One region of the Neobacillus sp. MER 74 genome, then DNA from elsewhere that is predicted to be linked to it. Evidence: predicted binding sites of a transcription regulator. Region 1 holds the regulator's gene; each other region holds the start of a gene.

Evidence for each region. Region 1 encodes Rex, which represses fermentation and respiration genes when NADH is low (regulators of the CRP and FNR family bind a similar motif). Its sites were predicted from a motif close to TTGTGAAATATTTCACAA; they were not measured.
Region 2: M3610_RS20125 (L-lactate dehydrogenase) is a predicted target of Rex. The motif match lies at 7,423-7,440, and genes of this name have one in related genera.
Region 3: nirB (nitrite reductase large subunit NirB) is a predicted target of Rex. The motif match lies at 4,278-4,295, and genes of this name have one in related genera.

Annotation. Positions count from the first base shown of each region.
Region 1 is NZ_JAMAUV010000030.1:4,498-12,842, reverse strand. Features, by position in the region: gene M3610_RS25045 (NAD(P)-dependent malic enzyme) at 1-889, opposite strand, end outside; gene M3610_RS25040 (2-hydroxycarboxylate transporter family protein) at 1,008-2,354, opposite strand; gene M3610_RS25035 (response regulator) at 2,474-3,181, opposite strand; gene dcuS (DcuS/MalK family sensor histidine kinase) at 3,159-4,778, opposite strand; gene M3610_RS25025 (sulfite exporter TauE/SafE family protein) at 4,914-5,666, opposite strand; gene M3610_RS25020 (redox-sensing transcriptional repressor Rex) at 5,873-6,532, opposite strand; gene moaC (cyclic pyranopterin monophosphate synthase MoaC) at 6,568-7,065, opposite strand; gene M3610_RS25010 (ABC transporter ATP-binding protein) at 7,243-8,345, shown strand, end outside.
Region 2 is NZ_JAMAUV010000014.1:102,918-111,262, forward strand. Features, by position in the region: gene M3610_RS20090 (SDR family NAD(P)-dependent oxidoreductase) at 1-757, shown strand, start outside; gene M3610_RS20095 (FadR/GntR family transcriptional regulator) at 830-1,540, shown strand; gene M3610_RS20100 (MFS transporter) at 1,897-3,228, shown strand; gene pfkA (6-phosphofructokinase) at 3,295-4,251, shown strand; gene M3610_RS20110 (GapA-binding peptide SR1P) at 4,327-4,470, shown strand; gene rpiB (ribose 5-phosphate isomerase B) at 4,499-4,945, shown strand; gene M3610_RS20120 (MFS transporter) at 5,088-6,329, opposite strand; gene M3610_RS20125 (L-lactate dehydrogenase) at 6,378-7,325, opposite strand; partial or broken rRNA gene M3610_RS20130 (16S ribosomal RNA) at 8,258-8,345, shown strand, end outside.
Region 3 is NZ_JAMAUV010000032.1:10,290-18,634, reverse strand. Features, by position in the region: gene M3610_RS25555 (CamS family sex pheromone protein) at 1-182, shown strand, start outside; gene pruA (L-glutamate gamma-semialdehyde dehydrogenase) at 415-1,962, shown strand; gene M3610_RS25545 (hypothetical protein) at 2,008-2,838, opposite strand; gene M3610_RS25540 (hypothetical protein) at 2,982-3,209, shown strand; gene M3610_RS25535 (hypothetical protein) at 3,233-4,219, shown strand; gene nirB (nitrite reductase large subunit NirB) at 4,418-6,832, shown strand; gene nirD (nitrite reductase small subunit NirD) at 6,839-7,159, shown strand; gene cobA (uroporphyrinogen-III C-methyltransferase) at 7,187-8,345, shown strand, end outside.

The DNA of each region.
Region 1 (8,345 bases):
CCTCAGGATAGATTTCTGGTACCGGGTTTGCCATTGCAAAAACGATTGAATCTTTATTCATTGTTCCGACCATTTCCCCAGTTAAAGCCTTTGGCCCTGAGACTCCGATAAAAACATCCGTATCTTTAATAGCATCTTGTAAGGTGCCCTGTATCCTGCGCAGGTTTGTTTTCTCTGCTATTTCTGCCTGCCGATCGTTCATCCACATTTCACCTGGGCAAACAATGCCTTCCAAGCTTACTAACGTAATATCCTTAAAGCCGGCAGTTAATAAAAGCTTGGCAATCGCAATCCCAGCAGAACCTGCGCCATTGATAACTACCTTTACCCTATAGATACTTTTCTTAACAATTCTAAGTGCATTTAAAAGGCCCGCCAGTACGACAATCGCTGTCCCATGCTGGTCATCATGAAACACAGGAATGTTTAATTCCTTTTTTAAGCGTTCTTCAATTTCAAAACATCTTGGAGCAGCAATATCCTCCAAATTGATTCCGCCGAACGTTGGCTCTAATGCTTTGATGATATTGACTATTTCATCGACATTTTTTGTTCCCAAGCAGAGCGGATAAGCATCAATCCCTGCGAATTGTTTAAATAAAACTGCCTTCCCCTCCATTACCGGCATTGCTGCTTCGGGACCAATATCTCCTAACCCTAAGACCGCTGTTCCATCTGTGACAACAGCTACTAAATTGCCACGACCTGTATGCTCAAAAGAAGCCTCACTATTTTTGGCAATAATCTTACATGGTTCCGCTACACCTGGTGTATAGGCTAAACTTAAATCATCTGCATTGTTAACTTCTACCTTACTGACGATACTAATTTTCCCGGCAAGTTTTTTGTGAAGCAGCACGGCCTCTTCTTTGATCATTCTTTCATTCATTCCAACCTTCTCCTTTTGCTCTAACCTAAGTCAAGATGTTAATCTGGGTGACGAAAATCAAATCTATTATTTAAAAAGTCGAGCCGTGACAGATAGTCACAGCCCTTTTGAGGAATTACTAACTTAATAATTTCAGTAAAAGAATTGCCAATATAACGGTGGATGCGCCGCCAATTCTTGTGGAAACTTGGGCAAATGGCATTAATGACATCCGATTAGATGCCGAAAGAATCGCGACATCCCCCGTACCTCCTAAACCACTATGACAGCCTGTAACAATTGCTGAGTCAACAGGATACATCTTCATCAATTTTCCTACAAAGTAACCCGTAGTAATCATTGCGACTACAACAGAAGCACAAACAACCGCATATCCAGGTGTTACGATCTTAACTACATCCTTAAGCGGAATATAAAGCATCCCTAAACCAACCATTAATGGCCATGTTAAACTTGATGATACAAATTTATATAAGTGATACGCACCTTGTTCCATTTTAGCTGGCATTACCTTAATACTTTTTACTACTGCTGCTGCAATAATCATTAACACTGGTCCAGGAATTCCAAGAAATTTATTTCCAAGTCCACCTAAGATAAAGAAACTACATGCTATTAACAATCCTGCACCCATAAGTGGGAAATCAACCGGCTTATCAATCGTTGCGGCTTCTGTGATTCCGTCGCCGCCTTTTGTTTTCACTATTACGCCATTACCCGTAAGATGCTTCTTTTTCTCACCTAACCGCGATAAAATACCTGCACAAACGATCGCAACAATATTTCCAATAACCGCAGCTGGGATTAATTGCCCTACAAATGTTTCTGAGGATTTTCCGAGAACCTCCGCGTAGCCTAATGAAAGGGGTAAAATCCCTTCTCCGATTCCTCCACCAATAATGGGAACCACAATATAGAATAAGGTGTGTTTCATGTCATAACCAAAAAGCAATCCAACAAGAACCCCTACGATAACAGAAGCAATGGTTCCAAAAATAAGCGGGATAAACATTCGTGTGAAACCTTGAATTAAGACTCTCCGATTCATCCCAAGAATACTTCCGACTACTAAAACAGAGATATATAGATAAAGGAAATTTGATGTTTTCATTAATTGCGTAACCGCATTCATTCCAGTTGTGTTAATCACACTAAAATAGACTAATATAGATGGGACCAACAGTGCTAGAATTGCCGGACCGCCAATATCCTTCAAGACCGGAATCTTCATACCAAGGTCACCAAGTAAAATCCCCATAACAATAATGATGGCAAAGCCGCCAATCATGTCAGCTGGAAGCAATTTATAGACAGCTGAAAAGTAGACAACAGCTGCGATAACGATATAAAGCGGCAGTGGAATAACCCCTATCTTCATACTGCCAATTTTACCTAAAAAACCTTTCTTTTCTTCCTTTTCCCCTGAAACAACCGTAAGCGGTTGCAATTTTCTAACTGGTTCCATAAATTCCATCCCCCTATTAAATTTATGTCTCTATCATATTCCCGATTGAAACGCTTTCATAGTTTATGTAAATTTAATAAGATTTTTGTAAATAAAAAAAGTAAGCAGTTTTCGGCTGCTTACAAAAAGGCTTTGATTAGATGTTCTTTCATTTGATTATATTCATGCTGGTATACAGGTCTGCCGACGGTACCGTAAATTACCTTCACATCAAGAATTCCGATTTCCTTTAAAAAGTTTAAATACTTACGAACCGATACCCGAGAAATGCCGACCACCTTTACAACGTCCTCTGTTGAAAACGGAGCATTTTTTAATTCCTGAATGGCTTCCCAAATTTGTTTTAAGGTGTCTTTTGTCAATCCTTTCGGGAGGTCTTCGATAAGAGACTTTTCCTCTCGGTGCAGGATCTGCTGGTCCAGTACGTCTTGATTAATTACATGTTGTGTCTGAATAATCTCTGTTTGGTTCTTATAGTCAACTAACGCTCTGCTAAATCGGTCAAATTCAAAAGGTTTAATTAAATAATCTACAGCTCCGTACCTCAAGGCTTTTTTAATCCGCTCCATGTCTGACGCTGCTGAAATAATAATTACATCGGTCTCTTTCTCATTTTCGCGGAGGTAGGTTAACAGCTCTAAACCTAGTTTCCCCGGCATAAATATATCAAGCAAGATAAGATCTATTTCTAGCTTTTCCAATTTCATAATCGCCTCATCTACAGATGCAGCCATTGCCATCAATTTAAATCCAGGGACCTGCTCAAGATAGCGTTTATTGAATTCAGCCACCATTGGATCGTCATCAACGATCATCACTCGGATCATTTCTGTCCCCCTCCCCATCATATGGTATATACACGGCGAAAACGGTCCCTTTTTCAGGCTTTGATGATAGAATTAAATCCCCGTCCAACTTTTTAACCGCCTGCGAAACGAGATACAATCCTAATCCTCTATTTTCGCCTTTTGTGGAGAATCCTTTGTTGAAAATTTGGTTTTGTATTTCTTCACTCATCCCTTTTCCGGTATCTTTTACTTCAATTGTTAAAATATCATCTGCATAATCAAGGGAAACTGTTACTTTTTTGAGTGGACAACCGCTCACAGCCATAATCGCATTATCAATTAAATTACCTAAAATCGTAATCAGTTCATGTGTTATATCAGAATCCTCGGGTTGAGGAATTGGTTGTTCACACAAAACTGATAACTCTGTCCCCGATTCCCTTGCATAACTTAACTTTCCAATTAAAAAGCCTGCTAATACAGGGTCCTTTATTTTTTTGGTCACAAAGCCAATTTCGTTATTGCGATGATTAACCGTTTCATTGATGTATTCAACAACTTTTTCATAATACCCTGTATGGACCATCCCTAAAATAACATGAAGCTTATTCATATATTCGTGTGCCTGGGCTCGAAGTGCATCGGCGTAAGTTCTCACTCCAGTCAGTTCTTCGGCGAGTACTTGTATTTCTGTTTTATCGCGAAAAGTTGCAATGGCCCCTACGACCTTATTCCCAACAATAACAGGGACTCGATTAGTTAAAATGGTCATTCCATTTAAATTCTGTTCTTCATCCAATTCAGCTTTACCCGTTTGTAAGAGATCTTTTAAGCGCGTGGTAGACAAATACCTTTCTATATTTACCCCCATCGGATTATCCGGCAGTCCTGCCTTGTGAAACATCTTTAAAGCAGCTCGGTTGACAAGTGTTATCTTTGACTCTTGATCAACCGCGACAATTCCTTCTCTGACGGATTGAAGCATAGCGCTTCTTTCTTCTAATAATTTTGCGATCGCAAACGGCTCAAGCCCAAGTAAGATTTTTTTGATATATCTAGCTAAAATAACAGCCCCAAGAACACCGATTAATAGACCGATCAGGGTTCCAATATAGATCCCAGTTCGGCTCTTTTTGACGGCCTTTTCCACATTATCCAGCGAAATCCCAACGGCCACTGCCCCGATTTGTTTCCCTTTTTCGTCCTTAATGGGTGTAAAAGAGCGTAATGAAGGTCCCAGCGATCCCTTTGATATTGACGCATGCTCTCTTCCTTTTAAAACAGGTCCTTCATCTCCACCCCTGAATGGCAACCCTATTTTATTACTGTCGGGGTGGGATTTTCGAATGGCATTCATATCCATCACGACAATAAAGTAAACATTTGTAACTTTCCTCATTTCATTTGCATAGCTTTGAATGTCCTTTTCATCGCGTTTCCCACTCATCGCCTCAATCACAAGCGGACTATGTGCAACCATGCGAGCTACACTTCTTGCTTGCTCCGCCTGATTCTTTTCCGTCTCTGAAGCAATTCTGGAACTTATAAGTAAATCCGTTATCAACAGCGAAAAAGTAACCACTACACAAACGAATACAATAATTACTGATTTTAAACTCCATCTGCCCCTTCTCATATTTCCCTCCAGCTGTGCCGGGTGTCAGGCACCATCTTGATCATCCCTTGATGACAATGTAATCATTCAGGTAAGTAAACGCAAAAAAGCTGCAAAGCTTGCTATGACAGAACTTTGCAGCATTGGAAGCTTTCTTTAACTTATCAGTAATATGGCTCCTGCTAAAATAGGGGTCAGGACCATCGCACTTTTTAACACGGGCTGAGGTGCAAAGTCCGTAAACTTGGCCCCGACATAAGAACCAATCATGGTTCCTGCCACCACTTCAAATAACAATGGGAAGTTCAAGTATCCTTGAAAATAATAGCCAGCTCCCCCTGCTAAAGCGATGGGCAGAATAACAAGCATGGTTGTACCCACAGATTGTTTAAGCGTAAGTCCCAAGATTAAAAGCAGTCCGATTTGAATGAACGGTGCAGCACCAATCCCAAATGTCCCAGACAACAACCCGGTAACCAAACCGACTAGCGCTGCTTTCTTAATGAGAAGAAGGTTGCTCGGTTCGTCTTTTTTATAGTTTGCCTTAATTTTTTGAACGATAAACAATCGTACGACCAAGATCAAAGCGGATAGAAACAACATCCCTGCGGTTAACCAATGCAAGGAATGGATGGGAATCAAACCAGCTAGCTTTGAACCAAAATAGGAAGCAATCGACCCAAAGCCTCCGACAATTAGACCCGTTTTAATCGAAATATTTCCTTGTCGAAAATGACTGTACGCACCTGACAAGGTAGTAAACACCATGGCAGCTAAAGATGTCCCTAAAGCGACATGGATGGGAACTCCAAAAACCACTGTTAAAATGGCAATAATAAAGCCAGAACCTCCTGCTCCGACAAATCCTAATAATACCCCAAGTACAAACATAGTCAGCACGACCGCCAACTTCATCCCCTCCAATTGCAAAAACCCTAGATGTCACTCTAGGGAATGTGTGATCTATAATCCCGATAGTAATCGCTTGCAAATAAACTACCTACATCTTAGTCCAGCCCTCAGTATTTTGATAGATTATGTAATTAAAAAAAGCAGGGTATGAAGCATACAAAAGAGCTCTCCACAAATGTTGTGAAAAGCTCTTAACTAAATTACTATTCTTCTTCCTCTAATTCCACCGTCGGATAATGCTTTAAAAAATAAACAAGCGATTGCAGTTCCACTGCTAAGTCAATATGATGGACTCTAATTTGCGGGGGAACATTTAAGCGTGCTGGCGTAAAGTTTAATATTCCCTTTATATTTGCACTCACAAGTCGATCAGTAATCATCTGTGCAACTGGGGCTGGAACCGTTAATATCGCAACGGATATACCTCCCTCAGATAAAACCTTCTCCAATTCATCCATTTGATAAACCGGGACCTCGCGAATTTTCGTTCCCATTTTTTCTGGATCCACATCAAAGGCACATTCTATTTTCGTGTTATTATTCTTTAAAAAATTATAGTTTAAAAATGCTGTGCCCAGATTCCCTACCCCTATTAAAGCAACCTTTGTTAATTCATCCTGGTCCAAGGTTTTACGAAAGAAGGAAATCAAATAATTGACATTATACCCATAACCTTTTTTTCCTAAAGCTCCGAAATAAGAAAAATCGCGGCGAATCGTGGCTGAGTCGACCTTTACGGCTTCACTTAGTTCGGCTGATGAAACCCTTTGCTTACCGGAAGAATGCAGGTTTTTAAGAAATCGGTAATAAAGGGGCAGCCGTTTGGCTGTCGCCTGTGGTATTTTCATTGTTTCATTACTCATAATCTCCCACACCCCATGGATAATTTAGTTAAAAATCATTTAACTTTTTCGTTTCTCTTAAAATCACCATTTTTACCGCCTGTTTTTTCGACAAGATATGTAGGGCCAATCACCATACCTTTATCAACAGCTTTACACATATCATAAACCGTTAAAGCGCATGCTGACGCAGCTGTTAACGCTTCCATTTCTACACCTGTATTCCCCTTGGTTTTAACGGCTGCCGATATATTTAAGCGATAATTCTCTTCTGTGTCCTGCTCCCAGGAAAAAGATATATTAACCCCCGTTAAGGGGATCGGATGACACATCGGAATCAAATCCCACGTCTTCTTTGCTGCCATGACCGCAGCTACCTGTGCCACTGCTAAGACATCACCTTTTTTTATCGCGTGATTCGTAATTCTATCGTAAATTTCTTTCCTAACTGTAATACTGGAATGAGCAAGTGCCGTCCGTGCTGTTTCTGGCTTATCACTGACATCGACCATTTTTGCTCGGCCTTCTTCATTAAAATGCGTTAATTCTGCCATATAAATAATCCTCCCTTCAAATCATACACTATTTTTCCTTATCTGTCTGTGAAACTTTGAACGAAATTCAAGGTTTTTGCCGATTTAACACCTTCATCCACCTAATCTGCGCCTCAGTTTATTGCCGATATACGGGGAATAAGGTACACTAAACCTATGTAATAGAGGTGAAAAAGAATGATTTTGTTACAGGTTAATCAACTACAAAAATATTATGGTGCTGACCTAATTTTATCGAATATTAAATTAGAATTACAAACTCGAGACCGTGTGGCTCTAGTTGGTCGCAACGGGGCAGGAAAATCAACATTATTGAAGATTATTGCTGGCCACTTGTCACATGATGGCGGTGAAATCATCAAACCAAAAGAAGTAATGATTGGCTATTTAGCCCAAAATACTGGTTTAGAGTCCACTTTGTCGATATGGGACGAGATGTTGACTGTATTTGAACCGCTGCGTTTAATGGAAAAGTCACTTCGGGCCCTTGAAGAGCAAATGGCCGATCCTAATGTATTTGATGATACTGGAAGATACGAGAGAATCCTAAAAGAGTACGACCATCTTCAAGTGAAATTTAAGGAGCAGGGTGGATATCAATACGAGGCAGAGCTCCGTTCTGTACTCCATGGGTTAAATTTCCCTGATAAATCCTTGATGATATCAAGTTTAAGCGGCGGACAGAAAACGCGTCTTGCCCTTGGTAAACTGCTATTAACTAAGCCTGATATCTTAATATTGGACGAGCCGACCAACCATCTTGATATTGATACCCTGTCCTGGCTGGAGCAATATTTACAAAGTTATCACGGGGCCATTTTGATTGTTTCCCATGACCGCTATTTTTTAGATAAGGTGGTTACGCAGGTATATGAAGTGTCCCGCAAGCAAATTCAACGATTCACAGGCAACTATAGTGCCTACCTAGATCAAAAAGCGGCCAATTATGAGCGTGATTTAAAGCTTTTTGAAAAGCAACAGCAAGAGGTGGCAGATCTTCAGGATTTTATCAACCGGAATTTGGCACGTGCATCAACGACCAAACGAGCCCAAAGCCGCCGCAAAAAGTTAGAGAAGATGGAACTGATGGACCGCCCCTTAGGAGATGAAAAATCGGCAAACTTCTCGTTTGAAATTGAAAAACAAAGCGGCAATGACGTGTTAACGGTCGATTCCCTTGCTGTCGGTTATCAGGGCGAAAAGGTCTCAGAAGCCATTTCATTTCGTGCCTATAAAGGAGAAAGCATTGCCTTAGTTGGCCCAAATGGAATTGGTAAATC
Region 2 (8,345 bases), on a different contig from region 1:
GTTTGAATTAGATAATCGAGTGGCGATCGTTACAGGCAGTGGTTCAAAAAAGGGGATTGGACGGACCATTGCTTTAACCCTTGCAAAACAGGGGGCAGCAGTAGTTGTCGCTGACCTTAATGCTGATGGAATTCAGGATACCGTTCATGCAATTGAGGAAGCGGGCGGAAAAGCTTTAGGTGTTGAATTAAATGTCACCAGCAAAGAATCGAATGAGGCGATGGTAGAAAAGGTTCTACAAACCTTTGGCAGAATTGATATCCTTGTCAATAATGCTGGAATTTCACAAAAGGTAACCGTTGAAGATATGACCTATGAGGACATCAACCGAGTATTTAATGTTAACATGTTTGGTCTATTCTTATGCACGCAAGCCGTACTAAAAACGATGAAAGAACAAAAGTTTGGCCGAATTGTTAGCCTATCCTCCGTTTCCGCTAAACGAGGAGGCGGAGTATTTGGCGGGCCGCACTATTCTGCCTCAAAGGCTGCCGTATTAGGATTTTCAAAAAATCTCGCTCGTGAAGTAGCTCTTGATGGAATTACCGTAAACTGTGTAGCACCAGGTCTTGTTAATACAGACATTTGGAAGTCCCTTCCTGAAGATCAAGCAAAGAAAGTAATCGACGGAATTCCAATGGGAAGACCAGGTGAGACGGAAGAGATTGCGGCAACGATTGCCTTCTTAGTTTCAAAAGAAGCCTCCTACATAACAGGAGAAGAAATTGATATTAATGGCGGTTCACACATGGATTAATCTAATCCTTACTGTACAGGCATTCCAGTCAGGAATGCCTGTGCAATTTCATTGAACACTAGACGGAGAGGAGTGATTGATATTAATTTTAATCCAGTGGCCAGTAAGAAATTATATATGCAAATTTATTATCAAATCCTTTCTGAAATTGAATTGGGTTCATTTAAAAAAGGTGATAAACTGCCTGCTGAAAGAGAGCTGTGCGAACTATTCGGTGTAAGCCGTGTTCCCATTCGACAGGCCCTTAGTGCATTAGAGTTGAATGGTATTGTATATTCCCGTCAAGGTGAAGGAGTTTATGTGAAAAGTAATCAGATTACACCTGATCATTCTGAATCGGCCATTTTCTTTAAATCGATATCTCCAGAGGATATTGTGGAAGTAAGGATGAATATTGAGCCTCTTATTATAAAATTTGCCGCTCAAAGAGCAACTGATGAAGATATAAAGGAACTTTATTCGACCATCAAAGAGATGGAGAAAGAAACCATGGCTGGTGTTTATGTACCAGAAACAGACCACAAATTACATTTTAGTATTGCAAAGGCCTCTCATAATGACTTATTTATTAACATTATGGCGGCTATAAGTAATGCAATGAAACAACAAGAAATGTGGAAATTTATTCGAGATCGAACTGTCACTCGACCGGATTATCGAGACACGAATTTTTATGAGCATCAATTACTTATAAAAGCCATTGAGGATCACAACGAAATAGAAGCAGTCGAAGTCATGAATAAACATATGAAAAACTTATATGATCGGTACTGGAAAGATTAGACCAATTCAGTTTCCACTCCTAAAGGATTATTGACAACCCTTACATGCAAAGATATACTTAATGCAAAAAAAGGTAACTTAGCATACAAGTAGACAAAGTGTATAGAGAGCGACTATGCAGAACTTTTACATTTATATAATAGAAGGATTGGAGAGTCGCCAAATCTATTTGTGTTGAAGGAGTAAATTTAAGGTTTTTTGAAAGCGTTTGATGTATAGGTTTACAAATTTCAATACTAGTAATTTTAAAACTCTCTTAGGGGAACTATTTTTTTAGGGACAATTTAATTCCCTATAACCTTTAATTAGATGATGCTTGGAGTAAGGAAGGGACAACAACACAAGGGGGAATTATTTTGGATCAGTTTGCATTAGAGCGTTCAACTACTAAAAAAGTTACGTTAAGATTAATTCCATTTCTGTTTCTTTGTTTTACTATATCCATTCTTGATAGGGTGAATATTGGATTTGCTGCCCTGCAAATGAACAAAGATCTAGGCTTTTCAAATGCAATTTTTGGATTTGGAGCAGGAATCTTTTTCCTTGGTTATTTCCTTTTAGAAGTACCGGCCAGCGCAATGATGGCAAAGGTAGGAGCAAGAAAATGGATTAGTAGAATCATGGTTACATGGGCCATCCTTGCCATATTAGTAGCTTTTGTAAAAACACCAATGGAGTTTTATATTGCACGGTTTCTCTTGGGAGTTGCTGAAGCTAGTTTTTATCCATGTATGGTTGCCTATTTAAGTGGTTTTTATCAAACGAAACATCATGCAAAAGCTATTGCAGGATTCATGGTGGCGATTCCAGGTGCAAATGCGTTAGGTGCTCCACTCTCTACTTTTTTGATGAGTGTCAACTGGTTGAGTTTGGCCGGCTGGCAATGGCTGTTTATTTTGGAAGCGATTCCGGCATTAATCTTAGGCATTATTTGTTTTTTCTATCTTGATGATCGCATTGAAGATATAAAATGGTTGAACAAAGACGAGAAAAAATGGTTAATTGACGTTACAACAAAAGAGAGACTTGAAAAACAGCAGGTAAAGCACTACACATTCTTGCAGGCATTAAAAGACCGTGATGTTCTTATCTTATCGGCAGGATATTTTTGCTGGATGGTTGGCTATTACGGAATTAACATGTTTTTACCAACCATCTCAAAAGGGTTATCTGAGACTACAGCTCTAAGTAATCAAAGTATAGGTTGGATTTTAGGACTTATGTATGTTTGTGCCATGGTAACGATGATTCTAGTTGGGAATTCTTCAGACAAGAAAAACGAGAGACGCTTGCATGTTGCTGTATGTTTATCGATAAGTGCTTTTGCAATGATTATTAGCAGTTATATTTCTAATTCAAGTGTAGTCTTATCATTTGTATTTCTAACCATTGCTCTATGTGGAGCATTTGGGGCATACGCTCCATTTTGGGCGATCCCGCCTTCTTTCTTAACTGGAGCAGCAGCAGCAGGAGCTATTGCTCTCATTAACAGTATAGGAAATCTGGGTGGATTCTTTGGACCTTACATTGTAGGTTATATTAAGGATACAACAGGCTCCTTTCATAGCAGTATGATTTTCTTAGGCGTCAGTATGATAATAAGTTCTGTTATTGTTGTTTCCTTGGTAAAGCAGTCAGGTAAGGCAGAGAGCAAGAGTGCCGAATATAAATTGAAAAAATCTAGTTAATGAAAACTGTCATTACAGGATCTAAACATTCAATAAAATCTGAATTTTGCAGGAAGTGTATGGGTCATGAAAAAACTAGGGGTCCTAACAAGTGGCGGCGATGCCCCGGGAATGAATGCTGCTATTTGGGCAGTAGTAAAAGCAGCAAGTCACTATCATGTGGAAGTAATGGGGATAGAGGGCGGATTCCAAGGTTTAATTGATGGTAAAATTCATAAATTAACATCCCAAGAGGTAGAAGATATTGCCGATCGAGGCGGAACGATGTTAAAAACGTCAAGATCCTTAGAATTCATGGAAGAATCCGGACGAAAGAAGGCTCTTAATAGATTAAAAAATTTGGATATCGATTCCTTGATTGTCATAGGTGGGGAAGGATCTTTAAAAGGAGCCGAAAAGTTACATAAACTAGGTATAAATGTGATTGGGATACCTGGAACCATTGACAATGATTTAGCTTATACAGATTATTCAATAGGATTTGATACCACTTTAAATACCGTATTAGAGTGTATTAGTAAAATTAAAGATACTGATTATTCTCATGATAAAACAACGATTGTCGAAGTGATGGGAAGATATTGCGGCGATTTAGCTTTATATTCTGCTTTAGCAGGTGGAGGAGAAATCATCTCTACTCCAGAAGAACCATTAGATTTATATTCTATCTGTTCAAAATTACGTTTAAGAATGAGTAATGGAAGAAATGATAACCTCGTTATCGTTACCGAAAGAATGTATGATTTGCAGGACATGCAGCACTACATTGAAAAGAAGTTAAACATTAGTGTAAGAACTACCTCATTAGGGTTCATCCAAAGAGGGGGAAATGCATCCGCATTTGATCGGGTATTAGCAAGTAATATGGGCGTTAAGGCAGTGGAACTGTTGATGAATGGATATTCGGGTCTAGCAGTTGGAATGAAAGAAAATAAAATCATTCATAAAGAACTTAGATACGTAAATTCCGAGATAGCCGATAAGCAGGATAAATATAGAGTACTAGAAAAGCTTTTATGTTAGAAAAGGTATATCCCTTTATTGGTGTTTGGATCAATCAGTTTTTATTTAACAAAAGTGTTAAGGGGGAAGCGACTGATGGGAGAGAAACTAATTGAAAAACAAGGTACGATTATATGTCAAGTGTGTGAAGAAGTAATAGACATTGTTGGAAGTACAGAAGGCGTTAAAACGTGGTATGGCATGTGTCAGGATTGTTCCCAGTATAAGAAAGAAGATTAACGTCATTGGACAATTGGGAGGTAATAAAATGAGAGTTGCTATTGCATCTGATCATGGTGGTATTAAGATTCGAAATGAGATTATCTCATTACTAGAAGAGATGAAAATGGAGTACTTAGATTTAGGGTGTGACTGTGAAGCCTCCGTTGATTATCCAGATTATGCTATTCCTGTTGCGGAAAAGGTAGCAAGTGGTGAAGTAGATAGAGGTATCTTAATTTGTGGCACTGGGATTGGAATGAGTATTTCGGCAAACAAAGTAAAGGGAATACGTTGTGCACTGGTGCACGATACGTTTAGTGCTAAGGCCACAAGAGAGCATAACAATTCCAATATCTTAGCGATGGGAGAACGTGTCATCGGTCCAGGCTTAGCTCGCGATATTGCAAAAATATGGTTAACAACCCCTTTAGAAGGTGGCAGACACGCAAATCGTATCAATAAAATAAAGGAATATGAAGAAAGTATCTTTTAGGAAGCGAGGGATTCTCTTGCTTCCTCAAAAACAAACCCCCTTTCGCTATTAGGCAAAGGGGGGTTGTTGGTTAATAACCGTTATTGCTTTAGTATATATCCTCAATTTGAAGTACAAGAACCGTCCCCGTACTCCTACCCACTTATGCTGCTGTCCTTACAGCTGCTTCCTTTTGTCTGGTTTCCGGAAAGGTTGCCACCAAGAAGATGTACAAACTAGACACGGCGATAAAGAAGATCATGGCGGCCGTGTATCCGGAAGCGCCTAAGATAAAGCTCCACACGATCGTCGCAATGGTTTGGCCCGCATAGGCGATGGCCCAGAATAAGCCGAACATAATTGTCAATCTTTGTGGCGTCATCCCTTTTAATTCATGGGGCAGATTCAAAAAGATTGGGTACTGGATATACATCGCAAATCCAGAGATTGAAATGAGCGTGTAAGAGAGTAACGGAACTTTATTTGCAAAAACGAGCGCTAGGGCAAAGGCTCCCACCATGACGATACCTGAAAATAGGAGAATCGGTTTCCGCGCTACCCCTTTATTCCCGATTCGAATCCCTGCAAAGGTACCAAGTATACCGAAACCTGAGATTAATAGGTTCGTAACCGAGCCGTTTAACAAGGTATATTGATCAAATATGGCTTTAAAGCTTACTAGCGATAATACATACAGCGTTAAAAAGGAAGCGAACGCTAGACCGTAGCGCCAAAGGAATCCGTCCTTAAGAGCGTCTCTGTACCCATATTTTTCAGATTTTCCACCGCTATCTTTTGTTTCAAAGGTCTCTGCCTTCCAAAGCCAACCGATAAAAAACAAAATCGTTAACGAAGCAAATAACGTTAAGGTTAAACGCCAGTTGGCCACCATTTGCTTAGCAAAAACCGTAAATAAGACGGCAACAATAAAGGCCCCCGCATTATAAGCAACGGTATTGGCCGCATTAATGCGCAGTTTTACATTTGAATTTTTAACATAGTGAGCGACGATGGGGTTCATGTAGACAATCACCATCGAGCCACCTACGGCCATGACCATCCGGGCTGCGGTATAGGCCCAGTAATTAGGCAGGTAAATCGCAACAAGTCCCATCATTAACAGGCCAATTGCTGTGCCTGCTGCTTTTTTCGGCCCTAATTTCATGAGCACTAGCGCTGCTAAGATGTTCGCAAATACACGTGCGGTCGTAATCGAATAATTCACTAATTGAGATATAATAGGATCCACCGGCCCACCGAAAAACGTTTCGGTTATTTGAGGGGTCAATGAAGAGCCCGCCACCCAGTTCATGGCAAAGGTTACATAAGCCAGCCACAATACCGCCATCATAAAATAACCTTTTTTTGTATGATTGATCGTTTCCATATCTTCATCTGCTTTCAATAGTGATTTCATCTTTTCATTGAAAAAATGGAGTGCTTGCAGCAATGCCTAGATTACGGGTTTCATCGTTTCCTTTAATACGTTAACGGAGTGGCTAAATTGTTCTTTTTCTTTTTCATTTAACTCAATTTCAAGGACTTCACGGATTCCGCCGCGGTTAATGACTGCAGGCACCCCGATAAACACATCATTTTGTCTATAATGTCCATCTAGATAAGAAGAAACTGTCAGGATACAGTTTTCATTATTTAAAATGGCCTTCGTAATTCGAACGAGAGACATTCCGATTCCATAGTACGTTGCACCTTTTCGCTCAATAATGTGATAAGCAGCATCACGGACATTCACGAAAATTTCTTCTAAAGATTCTTTGTTTAGTTTTTCAGCTGGGAGTTCTTCCAGTCGTTCGACACCTACTGCCGCACGGCTCCAAACGGGAAGTTCAGTATCTCCGTGTTCTCCAATAATATAAGCATGAACGTTTCTAGTATCCATGTTGAAATGCTGACCAAGCGCAAAGCGGAGACGCGCAGAATCTAGGACGGTACCAGAACCAATCACACGTTCTTTCGGCAGCCCGGACTCTTTCCAAGTCACGTAGGTTAAAATGTCGACAGGGTTGGTTGCGACCAAGAAGATCCCGTCAAATCCACTTGCCATAATGTTTTTTACGATTTGTTTAAAAATTTTCGTGTTCTTTTCCACTAACTCCAAGCGTGTTTCACCAGGCTTTTGTGCTAAGCCTGCGGTAATTACAACTAAGTCGGCCTGTGCACAATCTTGATAAGAACCGCTCCAAACATGGATAGGTGATGGTGCAAATGGGATTCCGTGGTTAAGATCCATCGCTTCGCCTTCTGATTTGGCCTCGTTCACATCAATGAGAACTAATTCTTCCGCAACTCCTTGATTAATCATAGAATAGGCATAACTACAACCGACTGCACCAGTTCCAACTAAGACAACCCGGTTTACTTTTTTATTTCTGTTTTCCATGATGATCAATCTCCTTTTTCAGTGGGTTTAAACTTGTACTAATCTATTAGTGATTTTTTGGTAATTAATAACTTGATGAGGTTAGTATAACACTAGATTGTGAATAATTTCACAATAAATGTGACAGTAATATGAACCTTCAATTGAAAGCCTTTACAAACAAAATATTATATGAATGAATGCGCTGTCATCCCCCGGGAGATGCGATGGACTGGTTCTGGTGTTTTCATTACTCCCAGTATAAAATACGAGAAATTGCCAGGTGAATTTTCTAGAAAAAGGATACGGGCAGGGTGTTCGTCCAACCCATTTTTCTTGCTCTTAATAAACTATATATAAATAAATCATTTTTTAGGAGGAAAATGGGTTATGGATTGTAAGGAAAAATACGAATGCCGCCCGTCCGTCATTTGGTGGGGGTTTAAGGGAAAAGAAAAGGATACTCAACATGATAAGCAAAAAGATGATTATCATGAACGCAAAAGATGCAGAAGTTTTTGCTGCGTATTTAAATGTACATGTTCGTAATTTTAATAGGGAGTGTTTCTATCTAATTAGAAACCTCTCTTTTTTGTGACCATGGGAACGATTCTGGTTGACATTATTCTGCTAAAAGAAACATAAGAACCGTCTCAATAGAAGGAAGGAGAAAAAAGAAAAACTTTTTGTTGCATAAGTAAACCGACAGTGTTATGATATAAAAGTTGCTTGTAACGGAAGTTAATTCGTTAAAAGTGATTTCAAAAAAAGATAAATTATTATATTGACATAACGATAGAGAGTTGATATAATAATAAATGTCGCTTCTGACATAATGAATTGTTCTTTGAAAACTAAACAAACAAAATCGTGCAAACAAACAATATTAATCATGTTTCTTCTATTATATATAGTTAGAACATGAGCCAACGTAACAAATGAGCTAATCAACTTTCTTGGAGAGTTTGATCCTGGCTCAGGACGAACGCTGGCGGCGTGCCTAATACATGCAAGTCGAGCGAGACTCTTCGGAGTCTAGCG
Region 3 (8,345 bases), on a different contig from region 1:
CGATTCAATTCTATGGAAAAACGGAAGGGATTGGCTTTGCTCAATATGTCACCGGACTTGTCATGGAACATTTTCCTAAGTATTTATCCGTTACGGTAAGTGTTACATCAGTAGACGGACCAGAAGCCTTGATTGTACGCAAGGCGAATGAAACCGAACCATTTGTCCATATTTATCAATAAGATCCGGCATTATGCTGGTTCTTTTTTTATTTCCAAGCATGGATAAAGAAACTAATCAAACGATTGATTAAATGTACATGGAAAAACAACAAAATTTGAGGAAAATCCACTGCCTTTTGTGCAAGGAAAGCCTTCTATTTTTAGAATTGACTATCAATTGCTACAAAGAAAAGAAACATGTTAGAATGAAAAGTGGATTGTAAACGTTTTTAATACATAGGAGGTTTAAGAAATGGTCCAACCTTACAAACACGAACCCTTTACAGATTTTACAATTGAGGAAAACCGCCAGGCCTATCTAAAAGGATTAGAAATAGTTGAAAGTTATTTAGGTCAGGATTACGATCTAGTTATTGGCGGAGAAAGAATTAAAACTGAAGATAAAATCGTTTCCTATAACCCTTCCAATACGCAAGAAATCATTGGCAGCGTGTCAAAAGCCAGCCAAGATCTAGCTGAAAAAGCGATGCAAGCAGCCGTTGAAGCATTTAAAACTTGGAAAAAAACAAAGGCAGAAGTTCGTGCTGATGTACTTTTTAAAGCAGCAACGATCATTCGCCGCCGCAAGCATGAGTTTTCTGCTCTTTTAACAAAAGAAGCAGGTAAGCCATGGAGAGAAGCTGATGCAGATACAGCAGAAGCGATTGACTTCCTTGAATATTATGGACGCCAAATGCTGGCCATTAAAGATGGTGTGCCAGTAAATAGCCGTCCAAACGAATTTAACCGTTACAATTATATTCCGCTAGGCGTGGGAATTATCATTTCACCTTGGAACTTCCCATTAGCGATTATGGCTGGTACGACTGTGGCAGCGATTGTAGCTGGGAACACGGTTCTATTAAAACCAGCTTCTACAACTCCAGTAGTTGCAGCGAAGTTTGTGGAAGTTATGGAAGAGGCGGGTCTTCCTAAGGGCGTCTTAAACTTTGTACCAGGCAGTGGTGCTGAAGTGGGCGATTATTTAGTTGACCACAAAGATACTCGCTTTATCAGCTTTACTGGTTCACGTGATGTTGGACTTCGCATTTTCGAACGTTCTTCAAAAGTGAACCCAGGTCAAGTATGGATGAAGCGTTTAATCGCTGAAATGGGCGGAAAAGATACGATTGTCGTTGACAGTGAGGCAGATCTTGAACTTGCAGCACAATCTATTGTTGCCGGTGCATTTGGCTTCTCAGGTCAAAAATGTTCAGCATGTTCACGGGCAGTCATCGTTGAGGATGTTTATGATACAGTCTTAAACCGCGTGGTTGAATTAACGAACCAATTAACGGTGGGTGACCCTGCAGAACAAGGAACATACATGGGTCCAGTAAACGACAATAATGCGTTCAAAAAAATCATGGAATACGTTGAAATCGGTAAGCAAGAAGGTAAGTTAATGGCTGGAGGCGAAGGAGATAATTCTAAGGGTTACTTCATCAAGCCAACTGTAATTGCTGACCTTGCTCCAGATGCGCGCATCATGCAGGAAGAAATCTTTGGTCCAGTTGTTGGATTTACAAAAGCGAAAGACTTCACTCATGCTATTGAAATTGCCAACAACACAGAGTATGGCTTAACTGGTGCGGTAATCACGACGAATCGTGAACACCTAGAACAAGCTCGTGAAGACTTCCATGTTGGTAATCTTTACTTCAACCGTTCTTGTACTGGAGCGATTGTTGGTTATCAGCCATTTGGCGGCTTTAATATGTCCGGAACTGACTCCAAAGCAGGCGGTCCTGACTACTTATTGCTTCATATGCAGGCAAAAACAACTTCTGAAATGTATTAATAATAAAAGTGAAACCCCTTCTCGAGAACGAGAAGGGGTTTGTTTTTACTTTGCCACATCTATCACAAACGGAACGGTAAATACTTTCCCATCCTGTTGAAACTGGCCCCACACCTTATAGATCCCCTTTTCAGGAAACACGGTCATAAAGGTGACCTTTGGACCGTTTCCTTCCGTTGTCATCGGATGGATGTGCAAATATTTTTCCACATCATCACTTATGGCAACGGCATGCCCCAAGGCGCCTAAATAAGGCTGTAAGTTTTTAATCGGTTGGCCGCTGGCAGCGTCACTTATTGTAAAATTCATGTGAACCGTCATTCCTGCCATCAAATGGTCAAAGGAAAGCGCCACTTTTTTTCCATCGACGACTTTGGTCAGCTTCTGATCCGGGACGAGGGGCTGCTCTTTTGTGGTCTTCCCCTCAATTTCGACCCAATGACTTTCTACGCTAGGGTCCCCTCCACCCTTAGGAGTAAATTCAGACAGAAGCATATAATCTCCGCCGGCAGGGAACTTTGTGGTAAAGGCAAATTCGCCTTTCCCCTTATAATTTGGATGGATGTGAGAAAAATAAGCTAAATCCTTACTAAAAATAAAGAGATGCATTTTTTTCTCATGAACCGTATCAAACGATTGAATTGGTTTATTTGATTCATCCTTAATGAACACTGAAATGGGTATTTCCTTGTTTGCGTTGGGATGATCCTCGATTTTCCATTCAGACTTTGTGGGAATGACATCAGTTGGAGTGGCACTCATTCCATGGTCCATCCCCGACGACTTCGGGACTTTAATCGGATTACAAGCAGATAAAAGTGCCATGTACAAAAGGGAAATAACGATTATGGACTTTTTCAGTTGGAATTCCTCCATTCATAAACAAACTTACTTTCTATAAAATACATTACCTAATTCAACCATTGCAAGAATTTTATGTAATTAGTAAGTTCCTTAGCATATAAATAATGATAAAATAGGAGTAGGCAAAAGGAAGTAAAGTATGGGGGATTATAGAATTGATTCCATTGTATCTATTTCACGTCACAACCGTCGAACACAGTGAAAGTTTACTGTGGACCTTTTTACTCTGTAATGTTTTTGTTGTTACAGCAGGGATTGTATTTATTTATAAATTATTTCGACAGAAGCCTGTTCGAGCCTCGGGAATAACGTTTGCAATTGCTTTAGCCATCAATTATATCCTAATTGCCATCTTTGGGGATATATTCGACCTGCTTGGATGAGGGAAAGAGGGGAGATGTTATCATTGAAATATTACCGTTTGTGGGTACTTGCCTTTCTATTGAAATTCATAGGATCTGCATGGGATGCTTCCTATCATTTTAGATATTTATTTGAGGAATACTCTATTCCCCATATTGTCAATACGATTGGATTTATCTTAGGGGCCTTTTTGTTATTACAAGAGTGGCGGAGTCCACACTTTATGGACCGATTTTCAAGGAATCTTATTACCATTGGATATGTTTTATTTCTAATTGGCATTCCCTTAGATTTTACGTACCATATTGCGTATGGAATTGATTTAACTACCTGGAGTCCGACTCATTTTATTTATTATATCGGAACGAGTATGATGATCATCGGCGTATGGCGCGGGTATTTTATCCATACGAGAGAAATTCAACCGTCATGGAAGTCCCTTCATACTTGGTTTGCGATGTATCTCCTTGAATGCTTAATGTTTCCGAATATGCAGCAGGAAAATGGTGCGATCTCCTATGATCAATACATTCATGGAAGGTCAATTGCTTCAAAAGAAATCCTTGAATTAATCTCAGACCCGGCCTCCCAGATTTTTGGCGGCATTCCAGAATGGGTATATCCGATCTATTCCATCCTAATGGTTGCTCTCCTAACGATTTTAATTATTCGCTTTTGCCGGGATTATACGATCCCAGTTATGGCGACAGCACTATATATCTTATTTCGATTTGTCGGAAAAGCCATTTTTTACTCCGTTGGTTACCCTACCTCCTATGTTCCAATCACGCTATTATTCATTCCATTAAGCTTCTTATTAATTAGAAAATACTCTCGATTAGCCGGGGGTGTGGGCAGCATCGCTTACTTTATCGCCCTGTATCTGATTCATATCTCAGGAATACTCATCACACCGCCGCTTGAATTATGGGAACTTGTTCCGGTCGCTGTCATTGGAGTACTGGTACCATCAATAAATTTATGGGTTAAACCATACCCTTTACAAAAAACAGAGAAAAAAGTTGTTTAACCAAAATAGCATACAATGTGTGCTATTTTTTTTTGTTTACAGCGAGATTTTGACAGTTATGTGAATTTATTCACAAGTTAAAGTTAGAATGTGACGTACTTCACAATTTTTATCAACACTAGCCTTTACAATGTAACTATAAAGAAAATCTTATAATATTTAAAAATATAGATTTAACATATAAGGAGCGATCCAAAAATGAAAAAACTAGTGATGATCGGGAACGGGATGGCAGGAGTTAGAACAATTGAGGAGATTCTAAAAGTATCTGCTGAACCCTTAGAGATCACAATTTTTGGCCAAGAGCCGTATCCAAACTATAATCGGATCAAACTATCAAATATCCTTCAAGGGGATATAAACTTTGAAGATATCATTATTAATCCAATAGATTGGTATAAAGAAAATAATATTCAATTATACACTGGCGAATCCATTGTTAGCATTGATGTGGACACAAAACGAGTAATTAGTCATCTTGGCCGGAAAGTCGAGTATGATGATTTGATCATTGCTACTGGCTCGAATTCTTTTATTCTGCCAATTGCAGGCGCAGACAAACAAGGTGTGACAGGGTTTCGTGATATCCATGATTGTGAAATGATGATCAAAGCAGCGCAGCAATATAAAAAGGCTGTCGTCATCGGCGGAGGACTACTCGGACTAGAAGCTGCAAGAGGCTTGCTGAACTTAGGAATGACCGTTGATGTAGTTCATCTAATGCCGCATCTAATGGAGCGCCAGTTGGACCCAGTTGCATCCTCACTACTTAAGGCGGAACTTGAAGGACAAGGCATGAATTTCTTAATGGAAAAGGAAACGGTGGAAATTCTCGGTGACGAGCGTGTTACTGGCCTTCGCTTTAAAGATGGCTCACAAGTGGAAGCAGACTTGGTTGTCATGGCGATTGGAATTAAGTCGAATACGGAAGTGGCAAAAAACAGCGGCATCTATGTAAATCGCGGCATTGTCGTCAATGACTTTATGGAAACGAGTGTCCCACATGTGTATGCAGTCGGAGAATGTGCGGAGCATCGGGAAATTGTTTATGGTTTGGTTGCGCCTTTATATGAACAAGGAAAAATCCTTGCCAGCCGCATTTGTGGTGCCGAAACGAACCCATATGAAGGCTCTGTTACAGGTACTCAGTTAAAGGTAGCGGGCGTTGATCTTTTCTCTGCTGGAGAAATCTTTGAGGATGGTACAACCAAATCGATCATGATCTACAATGAGTACGAAGGTCTCTATAAACGAGTGCTTACTAGAAACAACTTGATTGTAGGGATCGTCCTATATGGTGACACAAAAGACAGTACTAGATTATATCGAATGCTGACTAAAAAAGAGGACATCAGCGGTGTATCAATATTCCATACCGAATGCACTGGTGAAGGCGAGACTGATGATGTGGCCTCTATGCCAAATGACGAATTGGTTTGTGGCTGTAACGGAGTCACAAAAGGTGCCATTGTTGAAGCGATTAAAACACAGGGATTAACTACTTTAGACCAAGTGAGCCATTGCACGAACGCCGGCCGTTCTTGCGGTCGCTGTAAGCCAATGGTTAGCAGTATTCTCGCATACACACTTGGAGATCAATTTGATGCAGCGGCAGCTCAAAAAACAAGTATCTGTGGCTGCACTACAATAAGCCGTGAAGAATTGTTGGCTGAAATCAAAGAAAAAGGCTTAACAAGTGTGAAGGAAGTCATGCACGTACTTGAGTGGAACAATGAGGAGGGCTGTACCAAATGCCGTCCTGCCATTAACTACTACTTAGGTATGATTCATATGGATGAATACAAAGATGATCGTGACTCTCGTCTCGTCAATGAAAAAATGCATGCTAACATCCAAAAAGATGGAACTTATTCTGTTGTCCCAAGGATGTATGGCGGGGTAACAACGGCAGCTGATTTGAAGAAAATTGCTGAGATTGCCGAAAAGTATGAAGTACCACTCGTGAAATTGACAGGCGGGCAGCGAATTGGCTTGTTCGGGGTGAAAAAAGAAGACCTGCCAGCCATGTGGGAAGAGTTGGACATGCCATCAGGTTATGCCTATGGTAAAACACTTCGTACGGTGAAAACGTGTGTTGGTGCACAATTCTGCCGCTATGGCACACAAGATTCGATGGCCCTTGGAATTGAATTAGAAAAGAAATTTGAGCGCCTTGATACCCCGCATAAAGTTAAAATGGGCGTATCTGCCTGTCCGCGAAACTGCTCCGAAGCAGGCATTAAAGACATTGGTTTTGTCGGTATTGACGGCGGCTGGGAGATTTATGTGGCAGGTAACGGCGGCGTCGACCTCCGTGCAGGTGACCTGTTATGTACGGTGAAAACACAGGACGAAGTGATGGAAATGACAGGTGCTTATATTCAATATTACCGTGAAACGGCCAATTACTTGGAGCGTACGTCAAAATGGGTAGAACGTGTTGGTTTAGAACATGTCAGAGAAGTGCTCGCTAACGAAGAAACGCGAAGGGCTTTAAACGAGCGCATGGATAAAACATTGAAAAAATATATTGAGCCTTGGAATGAAGCGATTCAAAGTGAGGAAATCCAAGATAAATATTATGCACAACATACAATCAAGGTGGGGGAGTGATTCATTATGCTTCAAACAATTACTCGGATTCCAGTAGCAAACTATTCAAATTTAAAAGTTCGGTCAGGCTATACACTTAAAATCGATGAAACCAATATTGCGCTTTTTAAAGTAACGAGCGGAGAAGTATATGCGATTGAAAATCGCAGTCCACATCCGAAAGGCGGCGTTCTTTCAGAAGGGCTTATTAGCGGCGAATATGTATATTGCCCCGTGTATGATTGGAAAATTTCTTTAAAAGATGGTAAAGTACAGGCACCGGATGAAGGTCAAGTGCGGACATTTAAGGTAGAATTAGAGGACGATATCGTGTTTATTGTCAGATAAGAAGGAAATGGGAAGGATTGCTGCAGGATGAAGACAGGAAAAGTATTTTTAGTAGGAGCAGGGCCAGGGGACGTACGTTTAATCACTTTAAAAGGCATGGAGGCCATTAAACAAGCAGAGGTCATATTATATGATCGGCTTGCCAATCCAAAATTGTTGGAATATGCTCCAGCCGATTGCGAACTGATTTACTGCGGAAAATTACCGAATCGCCATATTATCCGCCAAGGAAATATCAATGAACTATTGGTGGAGAAGGCGCTGGAAGGTCATCGGGTGGTCCGCTTAAAAGGCGGAGACCCTGGTGTGTTTGGCAGAGTGGGCGAAGAAGCAGCAGCCCTGGCCCAACATGAGATCCCTTTTGAAATCATTCCTGGTATTACATCGGGGATTGCTGCCCCTCTTTATGCAGGCATTCCTGTTACCCACCGTGAATATGCGGAATCATTTGCAGTCGTCACTGCCCATGATAAATCGAAAGAGGGAAAACCAGTGCTCGACTGGGAAGGACTGGCCCGTGGTGTCGATACGATCGCATTTTATATGGGCGTCGGCAACTTACCATTTATTTGCGAAAATCTCATCACGTACGGGAAACCATCGTCGACCCCTGTTATTTTGATTCAATGGGGTACATTTGGCCGGCAAAAAACATTGCAAGGGACGCTGGCTGATATTTCTGAAAAGGTCGTAGAGGCTAAGTTTAGTAATCCGTCGATTATTCTGGTAGGTAAAGTCATATCCCTCCGTGAAAAAATCAGTTGGTTTGAAAAATTGCCCCTGTATGGCAGGCAAATTCTGCTGGCCCGTACAAGTGAGGGCTCTAGTGAATTAGCAAAAGCATTAATGGATGGTGGAGCTGATGTCATAGAGTTTCCAAAATGGAAAAAAACCGTGCTGCCAGTTGATTTAACCAAGGTGGCTTCTTACGAAAAAATTCTCTTCACTTCTCCAGAAAGTGTCGATGAATTTTTTACTGCGGTAGTCAATCATGGAGTCGATATCCGAACCATTCGTGCGGACTTCTATGGAGCTTCTCTTAAATCGAAAAATGCACTTAAGAAGCATGGTTTTATAGCCGCCCATGCAGAGGAGATGCAAGAATCCAGCTCATTGCTTATTGTCGGAGATGATAGCATTTTGAAAAAAAAGACGGATGCGAGAGACGTCATGGTGACCAGCAAAA